3 regions of the Marinomonas maritima genome follow, and region 3 is predicted to be linked to each of the others. Evidence: predicted binding sites of a transcription regulator. Region 3 holds the regulator's gene; each other region holds the start of a gene.

The links. The regulator FliA, encoded in region 3, starts transcription of late flagellar genes. The targets are predictions, from matches to a motif close to CTAAAGTTNNNNNNNNNNCNGCCGATA.
Region 1: M3I01_RS13220 (flagellin N-terminal helical domain-containing protein) is a predicted target of FliA. The motif match lies at 1,517-1,543, and genes of this name have one in related genera.
Region 2: flgK (flagellar hook-associated protein FlgK) is a predicted target of FliA. The motif match lies at 2,074-2,100, and genes of this name have one in related genera.

The regions. Positions count from the first base shown of each region.
Region 1 covers NZ_JAMZEG020000003.1:240,919-248,361, reverse strand. Annotated here, with positions in the region: gene M3I01_RS13220 (flagellin N-terminal helical domain-containing protein) at 1,596-2,663, shown strand; gene M3I01_RS13215 (flagellar protein FlaG) at 2,728-3,150, shown strand; gene fliD (flagellar filament capping protein FliD) at 3,191-4,546, shown strand; gene fliS (flagellar export chaperone FliS) at 4,589-5,029, shown strand; gene M3I01_RS13200 (hypothetical protein) at 5,022-5,318, shown strand; gene M3I01_RS13195 (motility associated factor glycosyltransferase family protein) at 5,308-7,416, shown strand; gene pseI (pseudaminic acid synthase) at 7,419-7,443, shown strand, end outside.
Region 2 covers NZ_JAMZEG020000003.1:253,433-260,875, forward strand. Annotated here, with positions in the region: gene flgL (flagellar hook-associated protein FlgL) at 1-38, opposite strand, end outside; gene flgK (flagellar hook-associated protein FlgK) at 43-2,019, opposite strand; gene flgJ (flagellar assembly peptidoglycan hydrolase FlgJ) at 2,130-3,101, opposite strand; gene M3I01_RS13255 (flagellar basal body P-ring protein FlgI) at 3,110-4,198, opposite strand; gene M3I01_RS13260 (flagellar basal body L-ring protein FlgH) at 4,248-5,090, opposite strand; gene flgG (flagellar basal-body rod protein FlgG) at 5,113-5,898, opposite strand; gene flgF (flagellar basal-body rod protein FlgF) at 5,943-6,686, opposite strand; gene M3I01_RS13275 (flagellar hook protein FlgE) at 6,826-7,443, opposite strand, start outside.
Region 3 covers NZ_JAMZEG020000003.1:103,280-110,722, forward strand. Annotated here, with positions in the region: gene M3I01_RS12580 (protein-glutamate methylesterase/protein-glutamine glutaminase) at 1-698, opposite strand, end outside; gene M3I01_RS12585 (chemotaxis protein CheA) at 725-2,938, opposite strand; gene M3I01_RS12590 (protein phosphatase CheZ) at 2,951-3,739, opposite strand; gene M3I01_RS12595 (chemotaxis response regulator CheY) at 3,749-4,129, opposite strand; gene M3I01_RS12600 (RNA polymerase sigma factor FliA) at 4,185-4,922, opposite strand; gene flhF (flagellar biosynthesis protein FlhF) at 5,020-6,312, opposite strand; gene flhA (flagellar biosynthesis protein FlhA) at 6,414-7,443, opposite strand, start outside.

The sequences.
Region 1 (7,443 bases), 140 kb from region 3:
CGATTTTTTTAATGAACCTGATTTTATATTTTGGGATCGAGTATGTCTTTTAAGCATGGGAGTTCAGTGTGAATCTCCGAAAGCCTATTTTCGATTGGTGCATATAGAAGCGCAAATTTTGGGGCAACGCATGATGACGGAGGGCGGTGATTGAATAGTCACGAGAGAATATTCTTAGGGTTATTGCGGTCGTTCGCCTCGGTTAAGTGCTGTGTCGCATGGCGTTCACTGGTCTTTTTTAAGTGGTGTATGTCGACGCGCATTTTTTACGTTAGTACTCGACGACGGAGGGCGGTGATTGAATAGTCACGAGAAAATATTCTTAGGGTTATTGCGGCCGTTCGCCTCGGTTAGGCACCGTGTCGCATGGCGTTCACTGGTCTTTTTTGAGCGGTGTATGTCGACGCGCATTTTTTGGGTCAACGCATGATGGTGGAGGGCGGTGATTGAATAGTCACGAGAAAATATTCTTAGGGTTATTGCGGCCGCTCGCCTCGGTTAAGTGTCGTGTCGCATGGTGTTCACTGGTCTTTTTTGGGTGGTGTATGTCGACGCGCATTTTTTACGTTAGTACTCGACGACGGAGGGTGGTGATTGAATAGCAATATGAAAATATTCTTAGGGTTATTGCGGCCGTTCTTCTCGGTTAAGCGCCGTGTCGCATGGTGTTCACTGGTCTTTTTTAAGCGGTGTATGTCGACGCGCATTTTTTTGGCTCGGCGCAGGATAACGGAGGGCGGTGATTGAATAGTCACGAGAAAATATTCTTAGGGTTATTGCGACCACTCGCCTCGGTTAAGTGTCGTGTCGCATGGTGTTCACTGGTCTTTTTTGAGTGGTGTATGTCGACGCGCATTTTTTGGGTCAATGCATGATGACGGAGGGCGGTGATTGAATAGTCACGAGAAAATATTCTTAGGGTTATTGCGACCACTCGCCTCGGTTAAGTGTCGTGTCGCATGATGTTCACTGGTCTTTTTTGAGTAGTGTATGTCGACGCGCATTTTTTACGTTAGCACTCGACAACGGAGGGCGGTGATTGAATAGTCACGAGAAAATATTTTTAGGGTTATTGCGACCACTCGCCCCGGTTAAGTGTCGTGTCGCATGGTGTTCACTGGCCTTTTTTGAGTGGTGTGTATTAGCGCGAATTGTTTGTGCCAGCACTTAATGGCGAAAAATATATTGGCTTTTACGTTCTTTTTTAAATGCTGCTTTGTAGCGGCATCTAAAGGCATTAAGTGATCGTTTTTCGCTTTTTTAAAGGCGGTTTTTTGCCGCTTGGTTTTATGCATAGTGCTTTCGTTGGTTGTTTGGGCTATGGCTCGTATCAATTTGACGTATTGGATAAGGGTTTGAGCATAATTGCGTGTTTTTTTATTTTTAGAAAAAAAATCACACAATATTTTCAGAAGATAATTATTTTAAAGTTCTTTTAAAACAATTATTTAGGCAGTAATTTGCCGTTAGATGGGAAGTTTTTTTCCTTATTGCGGAAAAAACTTTCCGGAATTAACTAAAGGTTTTCAAAATCTTGTCGAAAACCTTATACGATCTGCTTTTTTGCAGGATTTTATGAAATCCAGGAGGCTATAATGGCTTTATACGTAAATACAAATACTTCATCTATCAATGCCCAGCGTCAGCTGATGAATTCAAGTAAAACCTTGGATACGTCTTATCAGCGTCTATCTTCTGGTTTGCGTATTAACAGTGCGGCGGATGATGCGGCTGGCTTGCAGGTTTCTAACCGATTAACATCTCAGGTTAATGGTTTGAATCAGGCGGTTCGTAACGCCAATGATGGTATCTCTGTGGCTCAAACTGCAGAAGGCGCATTGGATGAAACGACAAACATGCTTCAACGTATGCGTACGTTGTCTATTCAATCAGCAAACGGATCGAACTCTGATTCTGATCGTAAAGCACTTCAGCAAGAAATAGGTGCTTTATCCACAGAGATTGATCGTATAGCTTCGGATACTACTTTTGGTGGTCGTGCTCTACTTGATGGAACATATAGTGGTGTTTATCAGGTTGGTGCTGATGCAAACCAGACCATCAGCTTTGACTTGAGTAAAGGTGAGAAACAGGATTACGCTGGTAATGGTGGTTTCACTATGGCAGGTCTGTCTTCTGATGCGTCATATCAAAAAGAACTAGAAGCTTATGAAGCACAGAAAGCGGATAGCAAAGCTCAAGAAAAAGCACGAGTTGAAGCGAATGGCGATACTTATGTAGACCCAGAAATTCAAGCTAAAGCGGATGCGGAAGAGCGTGGCGAAGTTTATGTTGACCCAAATGCTCCTAAGCAACCAGACCGTAGTAAAAGCTTTGGTGATACATCTCAAGGTTTTGGTACACCATCGGTTACGACAATGGCGAATGCACAGAGCATGATCAATATCGTAGATAGTATGATCGAAGCGGTTGGCTCAAAGCGTGCAGAGTTGGGTGCGGTCCAAAACCGTTTGGGTTCAAGTATCAGTAACTTGAGTAATATTTCTGAAAACGTATCGGCTGCACGTTCTCGTGTACGTGATGCAGATTTTGCGGAAGAAACTGCGAAGCTAACAAGCTCTCAAATTCTTCAACAGGCAAGCTCATCAATCTTGGCTCAAGCAAATCAACGTCCACAAACAGCGTTGTCTCTTTTGGGCTAAAATTAGTGGTAGCGAAAAGCTGGAGCAGTGTTCCAGCTTTTGTCTCACTTAGAGGACTAATGATATGTCAATTAATTCAAGTGATTATACGAAACAGTCTCTTGGGGGTATTACAGTCAGACAAGATCAACGTGCGGATGAACATTTTAAAACATTGCGTCAAGCAAGTGTTAAAGCTATACAAAACTCAGCCGATAGTAATAAAACAGGCAGTAATAGTAATAACCAAGGTTTTTCACGTTCTCCTAATGTCGAACCTCAAGATATTGACATTGCTAATAAGAAAATGTCTCAATTAAATGTTCATTTGAGATTTGAAATGACTGAGGATAGAAGTAAAAATATTGTAAAAGTTATGGATCAGACAACAGGTGATGTCGTACGTCAAATGCCGACAGAAGAATTTCTTAAAATGTCTGAAAGAATCGATGCTATTATGAGCCAACTTAGCGATATTAAGGGGACACTAGTAAATAGTGAAGTTTAATTTATCGTCAATATTGATGCGTTAGTTTTAGGGAGTTGTTATGGCAATTGGCTCATTAGGTGCTGGATCTGGCTTAGATCTTGAGTCTCTAGTAAGTGACATGGTCAGTGCCAGAAGGGACACAAAAGTTAAGTTATATGAAAATAAACTGGCTGGATACGAAGCAGAGCTCTCTGCTCTCGGTTCGGTAGGCTTAGCCATAGACAATTTTAAAACATTTGTTACCACTCTCAATGATGATAATCTTTTTTCTGGGCGTAATGCCGTAATACAACAAAAAGAAGGTGAAGAGTCTCTTTCTATTACCCCTGATAAAACCGCTTCCACCGATGCCTATTCAATTCAAGTAAACCAGTTAGCAAAAGGCAGCCGCTTAGTTTCTGATATCACGTTATTTTCTTCTAGAGATGAAATTGTCACTTCCTCTGGTGGAGAATTAACGTTAACGGCTGGTGATGATGAGCTTGTACTTGATGTAAAGCCAGACACTACATTGTCTAAGCTTCGTGAGCAGATAAATTCAGCAGGTAAAGATTTTGGAGTATCAGCCAATTTAGTTGATGATGGTGATGGTCATATGTTCTTTACCATCACATCAACGAAAACGGGCGTAGGTAATACCTTAAGTATAGACAGCAGTAATCTTACATTAGACAGTGCTGCTCTTGGTGGTTTCTTCCCAGGTCTAAGTGTTCCTTTGGGCGGTGAGGCTCAAGATGCCATTATTACTGTTGATGGGATTCGAGTACGAAATGATAGTAATGAGTTTGATAAAGCAGTTGAAGGGCTAACAGTCAATGCGCTAAATGTGTCTAAAGAGCCCATTAAAGTAGACATTAGTTATAATAAAGAAACCGTTGAAAATACGATTCAAGGCTTTGTCGGCTCCTATAATGAACTCATCTCAGTCTTTAAGCAGAATACTGCGAAAGGTTCCGTCCTAAATGGCAATAGTATGATTCGTAACCTAAGTTCATCGTTAGCCAGCGACTTAATGTCTAATCACTCGAGCGAAGGTAGCCCATTCACCTCTATTTTTGATGTTGGCGTAGAGTTTTTAGAGGATGGGACACTAAGCTATGATAGTGAAAAATTTAATAGCGCTGTTGAGGAAGACTTCGATGGTGTAGCCTCTTTATTTATAGGTAAAAATGGTCTGGCAACATCGCTTGATGGACTGCTCGACACTTATGCCGGCCCTAGAGGAATGAACAGTACACTTAAAGACTCGGTTACCAAATCTATCGGTAGCACAGAGGAGTCACTTTCAGATTATGAGGCGCGTATGGAAAAATATGAGGCCTCTTTACGCAGTAAGTTTACGAATTTAGATACTCAGCTTGCAAATATGAATGCTCAAGGTAGTTATCTGAATTCAATGCTAAATCAATTATAGTGTCATGTTGTATTGTATTCGAAAATTTAGTGAGGTTGTTTTATGTACGCGAAAAAAGGGATTCAGGCTTATAAAAAGGACTCTATAAAATCCGATTTAGCCTCGGCCGATCCTCATCGTGTTATCCAGCTTCTGATGCATGGAGCCATAGAACGGTTAGCGCTAGGCAAAGGCTGTATTGAACGAGGGGATTGGGGCGGGAAAGGCGAAGCCTTCACTCGAGCAATAGAGATTATAAATGCATTAAGAGATGCATTAGATCGTGATGTCAATCCTGAGTTAGTGGATAATTTAGATGGGTTATACGATTACATGATCGTTCGTATTAATGAAGCGAGTGTGTCTAAAGACTGTGCTGTTATTGATCAAGTAATCGGTTTACTTTTGCAAATCAAAGGCGCCTGGGATCAAATATCCGAAGCATCTAAGCAAGAAGCATACAATAGTGAAAGTCAAGCGCGAGCTGGGGCCATTAATGCTTGATCTGTCCCAGTTGGCTAAGTTAACTGAAGAATTAGAGAAGGCTGTATTAGTTAAAGATTTTGATGAAATACAGCGGTTATGTTTAGAGCATAATGACTTTATTTTTTCGCTTAAACCTGAAAAAAAAAATTCCGTAAATAATCAGAAATTAAAAACTTTTATTGAAATTCATCATTCGGCTATTCAGCTAGTTCAAGACACTCATCGAATCATGCAAAGTCAGTTATTTCAATCTATAAAAGCTCGAAAGAGCGTCAGTAAGTATAAAGGCGTGAAGCATGCAAAATAAAGCCAGTGGCCCCAATCTTGAGCATGCGGAAGCCTTTCTTGCTTCTTTTAAAAAAGGTGCTGAAAGGTTAAAAGATAACGATCAAGATCTTACTGATCGATATATAAAAAACATGACTGTTTTTTCTCAGTTCATGCCTCATATCTATGAAGAGCTAAAAGACTACCGACCCAAAAAACGCTTTATTTACATGGAAGAGTCGGGGGAATTGAATCTTTTTAGAGAGGATATTGGTTATCCTCTGTTTTCAGAAAATCCTAAGTCTCAGGCGCAAGATAAAATAGAGTATGTGCTTTCTCACCCTACAAAAACTTTTCTCAATTTAGAGCGCTCTCTTAACAACGAAAGTCGTCATGTCTTTTACAGTAATAAAATATTAGATGAAATTGAGGTACAGTCTGAAGGCCTTGAAAAACAAGTCGAGTGGCCTCAATTTGTCGGGGCAGCCATTGTATTTGGTATTGAGCTTGGGTATCAACTTGAGTTGCTCTTAAGCAAAAGAGACATAAAACACCTTTATTTATACGAAAGTGACTTAGATCTTTTTCATTACTCTTTGTATTCAATAGATTGGCAAAATATTTTAGAAACCTGCAACAGAGATGGCCGTACGATCCATTTTTTTCTAGGCGTTCAGCCTGAAGAGTTTACCGACACTTATCTTTTACAGTTGCAAGAAAACGGTTACTTTTTAGCCCCAGAAACCTATCTTTTCATGGGCTATAACAGTCCTGAAAATGATAAGGCGTTTGATTATTTTAAAAAGCATTATGTGCGTCAAGTAATGGGATGGGGCTTTTTTGATGATGCTCTAATAGGCATTGCTCAGGGGCTCAGGTCGCTTCCAACAACAAAAGTGGCACACTTTCAAGGGAGGGATGTACTGCCGAAATGGGTCACAGATATTCCCGTTTTTATTTTGGGTAATGGCCCTTCTCTTGATCAAGGAATTGAATTGATTAAAGAGGTTCGAGATCAAGTTCTATTGATTTCTTGTGGGTCCACTATCAACACGTTAAGTAAGTTAGGCGTGACTCCAGATATTCATGTGGATATCGAAAGGATGAAGCAAACGGTAGATAAATTTTCGTTTTTAGATAAAGCGTACTTAAATGGAATTTGGGGGCTAACGGTTAACGTTATGCATCCGGATTTTTTTGATTATTTTGGACGCTCAGGAATGGGAATGAAGCCGGGGGAAGCGATTACTTCACTCATTCTTTCCCATGCACGTGCAAAAGGTGATGAGAAAAATTATGTACAACTAAATTACTGTAATCCCATTGTCGCCAATTTAGCCTTATCCTATGTGCATCTATTTGGTTTTAATAGCGTGTATTACCTTGGGGTGGACAATGGCTTTAAAGACAAAAATAGCCATCATTCTGTCCATAGTGGCTATTATAAAGATGGTAAAGAGTCGGGTTTTCAATCGTTCCAAGACGCTAAATTAGTCGAGAGAGAAGGCAATTTTGGCGGTACTATTTATGCTACTGGCATTATGGACACGTCTAGAGTACAGCTTGAGTCACTAACACGTTCACTCAATAAACGTCGTAATTTTGATAGCTTCAACTTGTCTGATGGCGCAAAAATAGAAGGCGTCACACCGCTTTTAATGGATGATGTATTGATCACAGACCCAAAAATAGACCATCAAAGGGCGATCGATTTATTGGAAGGTGCCTTTTTTACTGACCCGCCAGCGGCGGTATTAGACCAAACGCCTGATACCCTTATTTCTGTTGATGACTTTCGTAAGATCAGTAAAGCACTACAAGAAGGTTGGGACGAGAGTATAAAAACACGAGAAGATGTGTGTAATTTGCTTTGGACCTACCATCGAGAAATTTATTTCTTGAGAGGGAGTGTCTATCGTCATATCCATGATCTACTTATAGGTTCTTTTACGTATTCTGCCTTTTTAATTGTACAGTTTTTATTTAACCATAAAGACGAAGCGGAAACCGTGTCTCGTTCTTATCATTTATTTACGCCTTGGTGCGAATTTCTTGAGGAAATGCCGAGCATGCTCCAGCAAGCGTCGGAGTATGTAGACCAAGGTAATGACCACTTAATTACTTTTTATAATGGTTAATTATGTTCGAACAAACGCCTTTTATTA
Region 2 (7,443 bases), 150 kb from region 3:
TTTGCCTGACCATAGATTAAGTTATTAGTTACTCGCATAAACTTACCTCATAATCCCAAGTAAAGTCTCGAACGTTGTGCGAGCTGCCGTTACCACTTGAGCAGAAGCAGAATAGGACTGCTGGTACTTCAAAAGATTCACAGCCTCCTCATCAAGGCTTACCGCTGATAATCTATCCCGACGAGCAATACTTTCGTTCATTACAATTTCACTTGAGTCTGCATGACCTTCTATCTCTGCGGTTTTACTACCTACATAGGATATGAAGCCAGAAAAAGACTTCACCAGAGTTGCTTTACCATCAATAAGAGATTGGTTTTGTAAATCCGCTAACGCCAGACCATTAAAGTTGTCAGATTGACCTATATTGTCCGTGCCAACTGAAAATTCATCACCTCGCTTTGGCATAGAGGAAACTGACACATCAAAACCTGCCTCGTTTGATAATCCTGCTTTTTCAAGCAAATTACTAAATTCTATGACATTTTCGACTTTTGCTAATTCAACACCAGACGAATTCTGAACAACATAGGAACTTGGAGAGGTAAAATAGATTTTATGTGGCGCACTAGGATATAAAGAGCCATCCGATGAAAAAGCAGATGTTTCAGGGTCTGTATTTGTCACAGAAGTAAGAGAAATTCTTGCATCCGATAAATTATCTGAACCTGTACTTACACCAATTGGCGCGCTCAGAGCTATCGCCTCGCCATTTCTTGAGGCCAAACCTAATGCTGCAGCGGCTCCCTCGGTAGGCGTAAATTGAAAAATATCATCTTTATCTATTTTATCTATACCATCGAGGCGAATATCAAGACCAAGCTCATCAATTTTGAAATAGCCATTGTTATCTTTTTGCAAAAGACTTGGGTCAAAGGTAATCGCTTTGTCTGTTGATTTGCCTTCTGCATTAACTTTCTTTATCGAGAATAAATTGTCATCCGTTCTATTAAGCTCATAGGTATCTTTTGTAATTTTGGCGGATTGACCCGCTGATACCCTTACTGATATATCTTTCGCTTTATTAAGGTTATCCGCTGTGGAGTAAACATTTATATCCCCCAAAGAAAACAAGTCTTTTCCGAATTGACCATCAGCATCAAGCCCCTTCCTGTTCTGAGTGTTCATCGCGTCTGCCAGCGCAATAGCATGCTGACCTAATGTCCTATCGGCATAAACGCTAAATTCAGATCGGTAATCAATCAATCCCCCAACACTTCCACCAAGCCCTTGCGTCTTCAAACCCACTTCGTAATCGCCAAAGCTAACAACCAAATCAATTTTTTTAGGGTGTAGTGGGTTTGAACTCACTTTTAACTCTGTAGGAAATTGATCCATTACCAAAGGCTGACCATTCGCTAGTTGAATAGTCATCAATCCTTTGTCATTAAATTGGGCTTTGATATCCAGATATTTAGACAAATCTTTGGCTAATAATTCTTGCTGATCACGAAGTTCATTGGCAGGAGAAATCGAGATACCTTCTTGCCTCAAAATCTGTTCATTCAGATTTGAAATCTTCGCTGTGATGGTATTCAAATCACCTAAAGAAGACGCAAGCTGAGCATCCACTAACCCTTCTTGATCGCTTACAACGCCTGAAAGCGTATGATACTGCTGAACAAGATTATTTAGACTGGAGTGAGCCAACTGCCTTAATGAAGAAGAAGTAGGGTCATTATTAACGGTCTGCAAGGCATCAAACGAGTTATTGATATAAGTATTAAGAGAAATACTGTCTTCAGCCAATAAACTGTCCGATGTCGATATCATAGAATGATAAGTGTCGTAATATGAAAAGGTTGATGTATCAGAGCGAACCTGAGAGCTAACAAAATTATCGACTAGGCGTGAGGTATCACGAAGGACAACACCACCAACAGGCGAACTTGTGGTGTCGGTTCTTTGACGGCTATAGCCTTCAGTATCCACATTGGATGTGTTTTGCCCTGTCGTGTTAATACGAGCATTACTAGACTGAAGCCCAGACAAACCAATTGAATATAAATTTGAGCTCATAGCTCACACCCCTAGTACGTTTTTTTAAAAATAACCTTTGAACTTACTTAATCATATCGGCTATTCATGCAAAAACTTTACCAACGCTGAGAATTGAGCCATTTTTATTATTAAAGGTGTTGAAACCACTTACTGGAAAGGATGTTGTCAATTTTCTCTGAATACTTAGGATCCGTCGCATAACCACCTTTTAGCAAAGAAGCGGCAAACATTGATGCGTCATCTCCGGCCTGAAGGGCATCTTTGTACCGCTCGCTAGAAGACAGAAAATCGGCATAGTCATCAAAGCTTTGTGAAAAAGAATCATAAGCACGAAACGCGGCTTTCTCCCGTTTCGCAACACCATCGCGAAACTCTAATGTATTCACAACCGCTCTATCGCCTTGCCAGCGACTATCGGCTTTTATTCCAAATAAATTAAAACTTGCAGCACCATCTTCTTTGGCAATCGGGTATTTACCCCAACCTGTTTCTAATGCAGCTTGGGCCAATATTGCCTTAGGGTTCACACCCAACTTATCTGCGGCTTGTTGAGCATGAGGCCAAAGATTATCAACAAAATCATCTGGCGACTCAAACACAACAGAAAGTGCGGAAGGTAAAGAAGCGACACCATTAGCAGAACTATTTTGAGTTTCTTGTTGAACCGATTGAATAAACTCAGTTGAAGCACGATGAGCCAATGCTTGAACTCTGACCAAGTCTTGTTTCGCTACCTGATTCAAAAAATCCGTATCTCCACGCTCTTTCGCTTCTGGTGTGCTGAAACCTTGCTGCTTTGTTTGATATTGGCGAATAAGCGCTTCAGACAACCCAAGCCCACCCGACTTTGCCAAGCCTTGAGACATTTGGGAGTCCATCATTTCTTGATATTGCTTAGTTTGAGCACTGGAGAATAAACCACTACCAATCGCTTCATTTGTACTGCGCATGTTCTTCAAAAGCATATTCATAAAGATTGACTCAAACTGTTGAGCAACGTCTTTTAATGCGGCTTCCGGATCTTTTTGTGCTTTCGTTTTTAACGCGGTTAATGCAGAAAAATCTGCAAAAAAATCGTCCTTTGGTGGAACTGAGTTCATAGTAAAGCCTATATCACTACTAAGTCGGCATTAATGGCACCAGCTTGTTTTAAGCCTTCTAAGATCGCCATGACATCTCCAGGCGCAGCCCCCACTTGATTAACGGCTCGAACAATATCATTCAATGACGCACCCGGATTAAAAACAAACATATGGCCACTGTCAGGGCTAATAGCAATACCTTCACGAGGGGATACTATGGTCTCCCCTCCGGTTACTGTTCCATCTTGTCCAATCACCGGCGGAACCTCTTTTATTGTCACGGTCAAACTACCATGCGTAATTGCAGCGGGAGAAACTTTGACATGCTGACCGATAATAATGGTTCCCGTACGAGAATTAACAACAATACGCGCACGCTCTTCAGCAACTTTCACTTCAAGATTTTCAAGAATGGATAAAAAAGTCACTCGCTGACTTGGATCTCTCGGTGCAGAAACCCGTATTGACGTCGCATCAAGAGTTGTCGCCACACCAGGCCCTAGAAGATTATTAATTTTATCTGAAACATGCTTTGCCGTTGTAAAATCAGGACGATTCAGATTGAAGGTTAGCGTATCACCGGTATTAAAACTGCTCGCCACAATACGCTCTACACTTGCGCCATTTGGGATACGTCCAACTGTTGGTACATTAACCGACGTCCGTGAACCATCAGCCCCATTCGCCCCTAAACCGCCAACAATTAAATTTCCTTGAGCGATGGCATAAACTGCCCCATCCGCCCCTTTCAAAGTAGACAGTAGCAAGGTTCCGCCACGCAACGCGCTCGCATTACCAATAGAGGATGCGGTGACATCAATTTTTTGACCTGGCTTAGAAAACGCAGGCAATGTAGCGGTTAGAGACACTGCTGCGACGTTTTTGGAGGTCGCATTCACGCCTTCCGGCAATGTCACACCAAAACGTGACAACATACTAGAAAAGCTCTGGCTCGTAAAAGCAGTACTATCACCCGTCCCGTTAAGGCCAATCACCAAGCCATAACCAAACAGTTGGTTTTCTCGAACACCTTGAACACTAGCAATGTCCTTCAGACGTTCAGCCTGAACAGAAAAAGATAATAAATATAAGACAATTAGCGCTACGTGCTTCATTACATCACCTATTGAGAGAATCGATCCCCTCAGCTGTTAAATCATCAAATTAATAAGGCATATCACTAGAGTTAAGCAAACGACTCACCCAGCCTTGTTCACTTCCTGCAGCCACATCACCGGTACCAGAATAGGTAATTCTCGCATCCGCAACACGCTCAGATTCAACGGTATTATCTGGAGAAATATCCTGTTTTCGTACGACACCTGAAAAGCGAATGTATTCATCACCTTGGTTCAAGCGCAACCATTTTTCACCACGTACGGCCAAAAGACCATTCGGGTATGCCTTGAATACAGTAACAGAAATTGTACCGTTCAAACTGTTATTCTGATTCGCCGATGCATTACCTGAGAAATCCGTACCTTGCTGCGGAAGCGTTGTGTCTACTCTCATTTCCTGACCCAGTACCGTTGGATTCTCGATCGTCGCAGAAGAAGACTTTGATACAGTGGCTGCATTGGCTTTTGTTGATGTCGTCGTTTCATTCAAATTAATGGTTAGTATATCGCCGACTTTACTGGCTTTTTGATCGCCAAAAAACACATCCCCCATACTTGTCTGGTAAATTCCTCCTGTTGGTGCCTGAGAAGGATTCATTCCATTAGGGTAAACAGGCGTATAGTAAGGGTCATCAGACTGTATAGATTGACCGATTTTCGGTCCATTTAATGGATCATTAGGATCAGGAACATAACCTTTACGCGGCTCTTCTGGTATAGGTTCCTCTGGCGTTTCCTCATTATTGTCTACCACAGCATCGATAACGGCATCCGTTACTGCTGCCGCTGCGCCTGCGGCGGCGGCGTTAGCAACCGCTTGTTGGTTGACATCCCAAGAAAGACAACCAGACAAACAAGCACTCAAAAAAATCAAAAACGCGTATTTCATCTTCATCATATTCCATATTTTACTATAGCTGCTGTATTGCAAAACTCATCATACCATCTGCAGAAGCGATCACTTTAGAGTTCATTTCATACGCTCTTTGAGTCGTAATCATATTAACAAGCTCTTCAATCGAATTCACATTAGAAGCTTCCAACATACCTTGGGAAATAGTCCCAAGTGAATCCGTTCCTGGAACACCAACCAATGGCGGTCCACTAGCGTTGGTTTCAGTGAAAATATTTTGTCCTGCTGAACTCAACCCCGTTGGATTAATAAAGCCTGCGATATTAATAGCGCCAACTTGCTGAGCATCTGCATCGCCTGTTTTACGGACCGACACTACGCCATCATCTGCAATCATGATTTCAATGGCATCAGGATCAATCTGAATACCGGGCTCAACCACTAAGCCACCTGACGTGGAAAGTTGCCCCTGACTATTAAGCTGTAGACTGCCATCTCTTGTATAAGCAATAGTACCATCAGGCTGTAATACCTGTAAGAAGCCTTTACCTTGAATAGCAACATCAAGCTGCCTATCCGTCATATTGTAATCACCATTGGAAAAGTCTTTTTGTGTTGCCCCAACTTTTACACCAGTACCTAACTGCAAGCCGGATGGCAACTCCGCATTTTGCGCACTTAAACCACCTGGCGCACGGACTGTTTTGTACATTAGATCTTCAAATACTGCTCTATCTTTCTTAAAAGCGGTCGTTGAAACGTTCGCCAAGTTATTGGCAACCACGTTTAATTGCTTATCCATTGCGCTTAAACCGGTTTTACTTACCCATAATGCTGAATTCATAAGTGCCTCTTTTAATGTCGTTATTCTTTACTTATCAATTGTATTTATGACGAACGCTGTAATATTCGAGCAGAAGAGTCTGCGTTATTTCGAATTGAATCCATCATTTTTACATTCATCTCAAAACGTCGAGCTAGGTTCATGATATGCGTCATTTCTTCGACGGCATTAACATTGCTCCCCTCTATAAATCCGCTAACCAAACGTACGTTAGGGTCTGGATCAAACGCTTGCCCGTCCCGTGAATGAATTAAACCATCGCCTTCTTTGCGTAAGTTCTGAGCATCCGGATTGACCAATTTTATTTGGTTTAACACAGCGACTTCATTACCTGCACCACCTTGTGGAATAATAGAAATAGAGCCGTCTTCGGTGATATTGATACTTTCAAGCGGAGGCAAAAAAATAGGCCCTCCAACACCCGCAACAGGCAAACCTCGTCCAGTCACCAATTGTCCAGCAGCGTTAATTTGCAAGTCTCCAGCACGAGAGTAAGCTTCTTGCCCCTTCTCATCATAAACAGCAATGAAGCCATCTCCGGAAACAGCAATATCTAAATTTCGGCCAGTTTGAATCATGTCACCTTGGGTGTATCGAGTGGCTGGATTTTCGGTCATCGCATATACACGACTAGGGTAATAGTCACCATTCACTTGCATTGAACGAGCCTGCTCAAAGTCAGAACGAAAGCCTGTTGTACTGACATTTGCCAGATTGTTAGCGTGTATTGTTTGAGCATTCATGGTTTGCACACCACCACTCATTGCCAGATATAAAGCCTTATCCACTGCGACACCCCTAGAAGAATTCACGTTATTAGAAAGTAACCTTCAAGAATCATACCAACTCAGAAAACTCTAAAAAAAAGACAAAAAAAAGCCGAAACAGCAAAACTGTTTCGACCTTGAATCTTCTCTCTCCAGAAAATTAGCGCAAATTTATAATAGTTTGAGTGACCGTATTTTCGGTTTCTAGCGTCTTACTGTTTGCCTGATAATTACGCTGAGCCTCAATAAGAGCAACCAACTCAGCGGTTAAATCAACATTCGACTCTTCTAATGCGCCGCCTTGAATTCGCCCTAACGTACCACTATTTGGGCGACCAACATCGGCTGGTCCAGAACCCTTACTTGCAAGCCAAGCTGTATGGCCACTAGGAACAAGACCGTCAGTACTATCAAATGTTGCCAAGCCAATCTGGCCAAGTGTTGCCGTTTGTTGGTTTGTATACGTTGCCGTCAAGAAACCATCATCATCAAATGATACTCCCTGCAATTCACCAGCGGAGAAACCATCTTGCTCAAAGTTGTCTGTATTATCTATCGCGAATTGCGTTGATCCAAATAAATCTATTGGCGTAACTCGACCTCGATTTGATGGATCCAGTCCTGCAATTTCTAATGTAACCGGTTCGGCAACATCAAAAGGAGGGAGACCACGATTAGTACCCATTAGATTACCAGCCGCATCAAACGTTACATTCGTGTTTGCTTTCAAAAAACGCGTATCATTACCTGTCAAAGGATCGGTATAACTTTCTTCCCC
Region 3 (7,443 bases):
AAACGGTCTCCATCTTTAGCTTCTTTAACCGTAATCTGGCAAATATTGTTTAATCGGTCAGCAAAAGCCCCTGTAAAAGCCGCTGGCATATGCTGAACTATAACCAAAGGTGCAGCAAAGTCTTTAGGCAATTTACTCAATACAGCCTGAAGAGCCATAGGACCACCAGTAGAGGTTCCGATAGCAATAAGACTAACTCGCTTTCTAGCACGAGGAATGATAACCCCACGCTCGGTCACGATTGGTTTGGGAGCCTCTCGTGGAGCAAGAGCTTCAACTGGTTTTCTGCTACCCGCTAAACGCGTTCTAGCAACCGCTAATACACGCTCAACCAATGCCCTCTTAACTACCGCTGAATCACGAGAGATATCCTCAAAATTCTTCGGCATAAAATCAACAGCACCAGCCTCCAAAGCATCTAGAGTAACTTTCGCACCTTCATGAGTTAATGAAGAGAACATTAGCACTGGTGTCGGCTTAAGCTTCATTATATTAACTACAGCGGCGATACCGTCCAATACAGGCATCTCATAATCCATAGTCACAACATCAGGAGATAAAGACTGAACTTTATCTATAGCTTCCCTTCCGTCATTAGCAGTCCCAACTACCGTTAAGCGAGGATCTGCTTCGAAAATTTCAACAAGACGACGCCTAAAAAAACCAGAATCATCAACAACAAGTACCTTTACAGGCATATCACATCCCCTAAATGAAAAGCTTACTACCTTGATGCATAATTTTTAAGCATACTAGGCACATCCAGAATCAATGCAATACGACCATCACCGGTAATTGTCGCACCGGCCACACCTGCGGTACCTTGCAACATTTTCCCTAATGGTTTTATAACCACTTCTTCCTGACCGACCAACTGATCAACAACAAAACCAACTTCATTCATGCCCACTTGTACAACAACAACATGAGCTTCTGCAGGTAAATCGCCCTTACCACCTCCCTTAACCAACCAACTTTTCAGATGGAAAATAGGTAAGGTTTTTCCTCGAATAACAACGACTTGCTGACCATCTACAACATTTGTTTTCTTCAGATTAAGATGGAATATTTCATTAACACTAACCAACGGGAAGGCAAAAGCTTGGTCGGCAAGCGTCACCATTAAAGTTGGCATGATGGCCAGAGTTAATGGCACTTTAATAATAAAGCGTGAACCTTGACCAAGAACCGATTTAATTTCTAGAGTACCATTTAATTGAGATATTTTGGTTTTCACCACATCCATCCCAACGCCACGTCCCGACACATCAGTAATTTCTACTTTTGTAGAAAAACCAGGTGCAAAAATCAGGTTAAACGCTTCTTCATCAGATAATCGATCTGCAGCATCAGCGTCCATCAACCCCTTCTTAACAGCGATGCCACGAAGATGGTCAGCATCCATACCAGCACCATCGTCTTCGATGGACAACAATATGTGATCACCTTCCTGCTCCGCAGATAAAATTACGGTGCCCATCCGAGGCTTACCATTAGCTTCTCGAACATCTGGTCCTTCCACACCATGATCAACTGAGTTTCGCACCAAATGGACTAGTGGATCAGCTAACGCCTCAACTAAATTTTTATCCAAATCCGTATCTTCACCACGAAGAACAAGATTAACTTCTTTCTTCATAGTACGAGCGAGATCTCGAACGACACGCGGGAAGCGCCCAAACACTTTCTTAATAGGCTGCATACGCGTTTTCATTACCGCATTTTGCAAATCACCGGTGACAACGTCAAGGTTTGATACTGCTTTTCCCATCGACTCATCTTCGCTTTGAAGACCTAATCGAACAAGGCGATTTCGAACCAATACTAGCTCACCCACCATGTTCATTATGTCGTCTAACCGCTTAGTGTCGACCCGGACAGTAGTTTCTTGGGTAACAGGCGCATTGGCCGTTTTTTCTTTGACTTGATCTAGTTCAGGCTCCGGCGCTTTAGGTGAAGGCTTCGGAATAGGTTTAGGCGTTGGCTTAGCTGAAGCCACTTTTGGCTCAGGTTTAGGCGCTGGTTTCTCAGTTTTTTTCGCCTCTCCTTTTTCCTGCAAAGTGTCTAGGAGAGATTCAAATTCGTCTTCCGTAATCAAATTTGAATCTGCACCAGCAGGTGTAACAACCTCCGGTTCATCAACATTTTTTGCTGATTTATCTTCTGTTATATTTGAGGTTGATCCTTCGCCATGAAGCTTATCAAGTAATTCTTCAAATTCATCTTCTGTAATTTCATCAGAGGAAACCGCGCTTGTGGAAGCATTGTCCGTTGACTCATCATTTATTCCAGGCGCACTGCTACCATGAAGTTGATTGAGTAATGCATCAAACTCATCTTCTGTAATTTCATCATCAGTTTTTGGGGCTGTGCTGCTTTTAGGTGATGCATCATCAGATGATGAACCTCCTAAAGCATCTAATAAAGATTCGAATTCGTCGTCAGAAATATCAGCAGGTTCATCTGTATCACTATCATCTGTATCATCATCTTGATCTTCAGCAACAACGCTCTCTGGCTCACTTTCACCTGCAAGTTCCTCCGCTGTAGGAGGTGTTGCATAAGCACTAAGTGCCGAAATCAACTCTGGCGAAGCGCGTTCTGGTTCACCGCCAGCCCGCACGGCATCGAACATTTCATTTACAGCATCAAGAGCCTGTAAAACAATATCCATTAAATCAGAATCTATTTTACGCTGGCCATTTCTTAAAATATCAAAAACGTTTTCAGCATAATGACAGCAATCGACCAAAGCAGTTAACTGCAAAAAACCCGCTCCGCCTTTGACGGTATGAAAACCACGGAAAATCGCATTAAGCAATGGCTTATCATCTGGGTTTTGCTCTAAATCTACTAATTGCTCGGAAAGCTGCTCAAGAATTTCACCAGCTTCTACCAAAAAATCCTGTAGAATCTCTTCATCGAGTTCGAAACTCATCCTCAGCCCCTTCTAGAAACCAAGACTTGATAGCAAGTCGTCTACTTCGTCTTGGCTATTCAGTACTTCAGGCTTGTTTTGTTTATTGATAGCAGGACCGTGTCCACGAGTATCATCGTGTTCAGATTCCTTCTCTTGATGTTCAATTCCAGAGATACTATCAACGCGTCCAGCAACAGCAACGAGATGCACAAGCTTTTCTTCCACATCTCGAATTAAATCATTCACTCTAGTGATCACTTGACCTGTTAGATCTTGATAACCCTGCTCTAGAAGAATTGTGTTGAGGTTTGAATGCAAAGTGGTGGCACAATCATCCGCATACGATAAAAAGACATCTATGCGTTTGTATAAGTCTCGAAACTCTTGTGGTGTTAAGTCACGCTGTATTAATCGACTCCAATCTTTTCGCAGTTCTCTGGCCTGACTCTGTAATTCACTAGCCACAGGAACGCTACTATCGACCATATCCATGGTTTTATTGGCAGCAGCATTGGTCGTCTCAATAACATAATTCAATCGATCCGAGGCATCGGTGATTTTTGTAGCAGAATCATTCCCACCCTCACCAACGACCAAATCTATAGAATCAACTTGAAAATCACGAATAGCATCATGCAAACTCCGCGTCAAATGACCCACTTCGTTATAGAAGCTATTATGACGAGCCTCGCTTAATTCTTGGATTATTTTAATAGCAGCACCAAAATCACCCACTTCAAGGTGGTTTAACAGTTCTACAGCACCGTCTTTTACTAGACTTTCAAATTCCACTAATCCAGAGCCCAATACATTTGACATCTAAAGCCCCTATTTTGCAGCGTCTATTCGTTCGAATATTTTCTCAATTTTTTCTTTGAGAGCAACTGCGGTAAACGGCTTAACAACATAACCATTCACTCCTGCTTGAGCTGCAGAGATAATTTGATCACGTTTAGCTTCTGCGGTTACCATGAGAACAGGTATACTCTTCAATTTTTCATCGGCACGAACTGCACGAAGCAACTCAATACCAGTCATACCCGGCATATTCCAGTCGGTTACAAGAAAATCGATTGTTCCAGCTTGAAGTATAGGCAACGCAGTCGTTCCATCATCCGCTTCAACCGTATTGGTAAACCCTAAATCCCGTAGTAAGTTTTTAATGATTCGTCTCATTGTCGAGAAATCATCAACAATCAGGATCTTCATGTTTTTATCCAATGCACCCTCCACACCCAAAAGGTAATATTTCAGAACTCATAATTTAATCTCGCCAATCACTTAATCGAGCTCGCAATCGCATAGCCGCTTGACTATGGATTTGACTGACTCTTGATTCACTGACACCTAAAACAGCGCCAATCTCTTTTAAATTTAACTCTTCATTATAGTAAAGAGATAAAACTAATTTCTCTCTTTCAGGAAGAGTGTCAATCTCTTTTACTAATTGACTCTGGAAACCACCTTCTTCAACTAAAGAGTAAGGTGCATTTTCAAACTCTGAATCGATATATTCTAAATTAGTTGTATCAGAGTCTAGCATTTCTTCATAGCTAAATAATTGGGTAGACATAGAGGAATGAATCATTTCATGATACTCCCCCATACTAATCCCCATATGAGCCGACACTTCCATATCGGAGGCCTCACGCCCGAATTTGGCCTCTAACTCTTTAATTGCATTCGTAACCGCCCTTCCATTTCGCCTAACAGAACGCGGCGCCCAATCTGTTTTTCGCACCTCATCCATTATAGATCCGCGAATACGAATGCCAGCATAGGTTTCAAAGCTGGCACCCTTGGTGGATTCAAAGCGTTTATAGGCCTCAATCAACCCCATCATACCAGCCTGAGTTAAATCATCTATATCGACACTATCGGGTAATCGAGCCAATAGGTGATAGGCAATTTTTTTTACCAAATACCCATACTGCTCAACAATCGAATCAATCGAAAGCGCCGCTTTTTTTGAGTATGTATTGTATCCATTTTTGGTCTGCATAAAATATTCTAAGCAACCTTCACTATTTAAGTTAGTTGCGCTAATCAAACTGTACTACATAGTTCAGCGTAACGCTTTCAGTAATAACATATCTTTACTAACTACCATACTTTAATGACCCGTAGAGCTGATTATAATGCTCCGCTGTATAAACAGCTCGACTAATCAAGTTATGTGCTCTAGCTGGCTCAATATCATCAGGTATACGCTGACCATCTGCTATATATACGACAGGTAAGCCCTCTTCAATAACTACACTAATCGCTTCGCCAAGTGAAGCAGATTCATCAAGTTTACTCAAAACACAGCCATCTAGTTGAACTTGAGAGTAAATATCGACAACTGTTTTTAATACTTGCCTTTGACTTGTACAAGGCAATACTAGCAATTTTTTAAGACTAGCCCTTGCTCGCTTCATCATTAGAAGCTGTCGCTCAAGATTAGAATCCCTTGGATTCATTCCAGCAGTATCAACAAGAACTAAAGAGTAATGTGCGTATTTTGCCAACACTTCATTTAAATCTGAGTATTCATTAACCACTTCGACAGGAACATTTAGAATACGACCAAAGGTTCTTAACTGTTCATGGGCAGCAATACGATAACTGTCAGTCGTAATTAACACCACCCCCTCAGAGCCATGCTTTAATACATGCTGAGCAGCGATCTTACCTATAGAAGTCGTTTTCCCGACACCTGTTGGCCCCATAAAAGCGATACAGCCTTTAAGCTCAGTAGAACTCGAACGAACAGGGATATAATCAGCCAAATGCGCAAGTAGACGATTCCAGTCATCCTCCCGTCCTTTTAAATCGATATCATCTATCAACCTAGAAACAACAAACTCAGACAACCCCAACCCCTTTAATTTTTCACGGGCCCTCTGCTCAACTGCGCTTATCTTGGAATCACCGCTCCCTTCATTCTGCCGCCGCTCCAGCATAGCACGGACATTTTGAAGCTCTAGCTCCATCTCACGCAATTGCTTGGCACTATCATTATTTCGTACAGATAGAGCCTCTTCCACCCGAGGGTCTTCTTTATCTTCAGCGAGTGGAGGCATATTAAACTGCGCTGTAGAAGACTTATTTAGCTGCTCGGATTGAATGCTGGGTGTATTAGTTGGAGGTGCTGTCTGCTGCTTTGCTCTCTCTATTCGCTCTAAATAATCCGAGCTAGGGTTTGCATGTGGTTCAGGGCGAGGAGCAGACGAACGCTTAGAGGTCATACTAGAAGGCAAAGATCCGTCATAATCCAAAGCGGCAACTATTTCGATCTCGCCTGTAGGCAGACGTTGATTTGACAAAATGACTGCATCAGGGCCCACAGCATCACGGACCTTCCGTATCGCTTGCCGCATGTCAGGTGCTCGAAACCGCCTAATTTGCATGAATAACTTAATCCTTCCAGTTTATTTTTCTTACAAATCCATAGCTTACCCGAAAGATTCCAATAAATATAGATACAATCTACTGCCTCGATAGGTAGATTTTATTGACCAATAACACCCACCACAGTAATACGTTTGTGGTCTGGCACCTCTTGATAAGAAAGAACCGACATATTCACCATACCATAACGCATAAAACGAGCTAACATAGGCCGTATAGGCGCAGATACAATTAAAATAGGCGTATTTCCCATTGCCTCTTGCTGTTCCGCCGACTGACGAAGAGAGGTTTGTAGTTGCTCCGCCATTTGCGGCTCTAAAATAAGCGCTTCCTCATTTTTAATACCAGACTGCTGACTTTGCTGAACCGTCTGCATAAGCATTTTTTCTAACTGAGGCTCAAGCGTCAAAACTGGAATTTCTTCAACTCCATCCGCTAATGTCTGAATAATTAACCGCGATAAGGATGTACGAACCGCTGCTGTTAATATCATAGGGTCCTGAGTCTTAGGCTGCACCCCCATTATGGATTCGGAAATGGTCCGCATATCCCTAAGAGGAACTCCTTCAATCAATAGATTCTGCAAGACCTTGAGAAGAACACTCAATGGCACCGTGTTCGGCACTAACTCTTCAGCCAATTTAGGATTATACTGCTTTAATAAGCTCAGCAACTGCTGAACCTCATCATGACCAATCAATTCATACGCATGTTTATGCATGATCTGATTAATATGAGTCGCCACTACTGTACTGACATCAACAACCGTATACCCAAAGGTCTGAGCCTGATCCCTTTTCTTAGGGTCAATCCATACTGCATCCAAACCAAACGACGGATCTTTACCAGCAATCCCATCAATAGTTCCAAATACCTGCCCAGGATCAATCGCTAAATCTTTATCGGGATGAACCTCTGCTTCAGCCAAACTCACCCCCATAAGAGTGACCCTATATGCATTAGGCATTAAGTCTAAATTGTCTCGGATATGTACACTAGGCACTAAGAAACCTAAATCTTGAGATAACTTACGACGTACACCTTTAATTCGAGCCAATAGCTCACCACCTTGAGTTTTATCAACGAGTGGTATTAAACGATACCCTACCTCTAACCCAAGCATATCAACA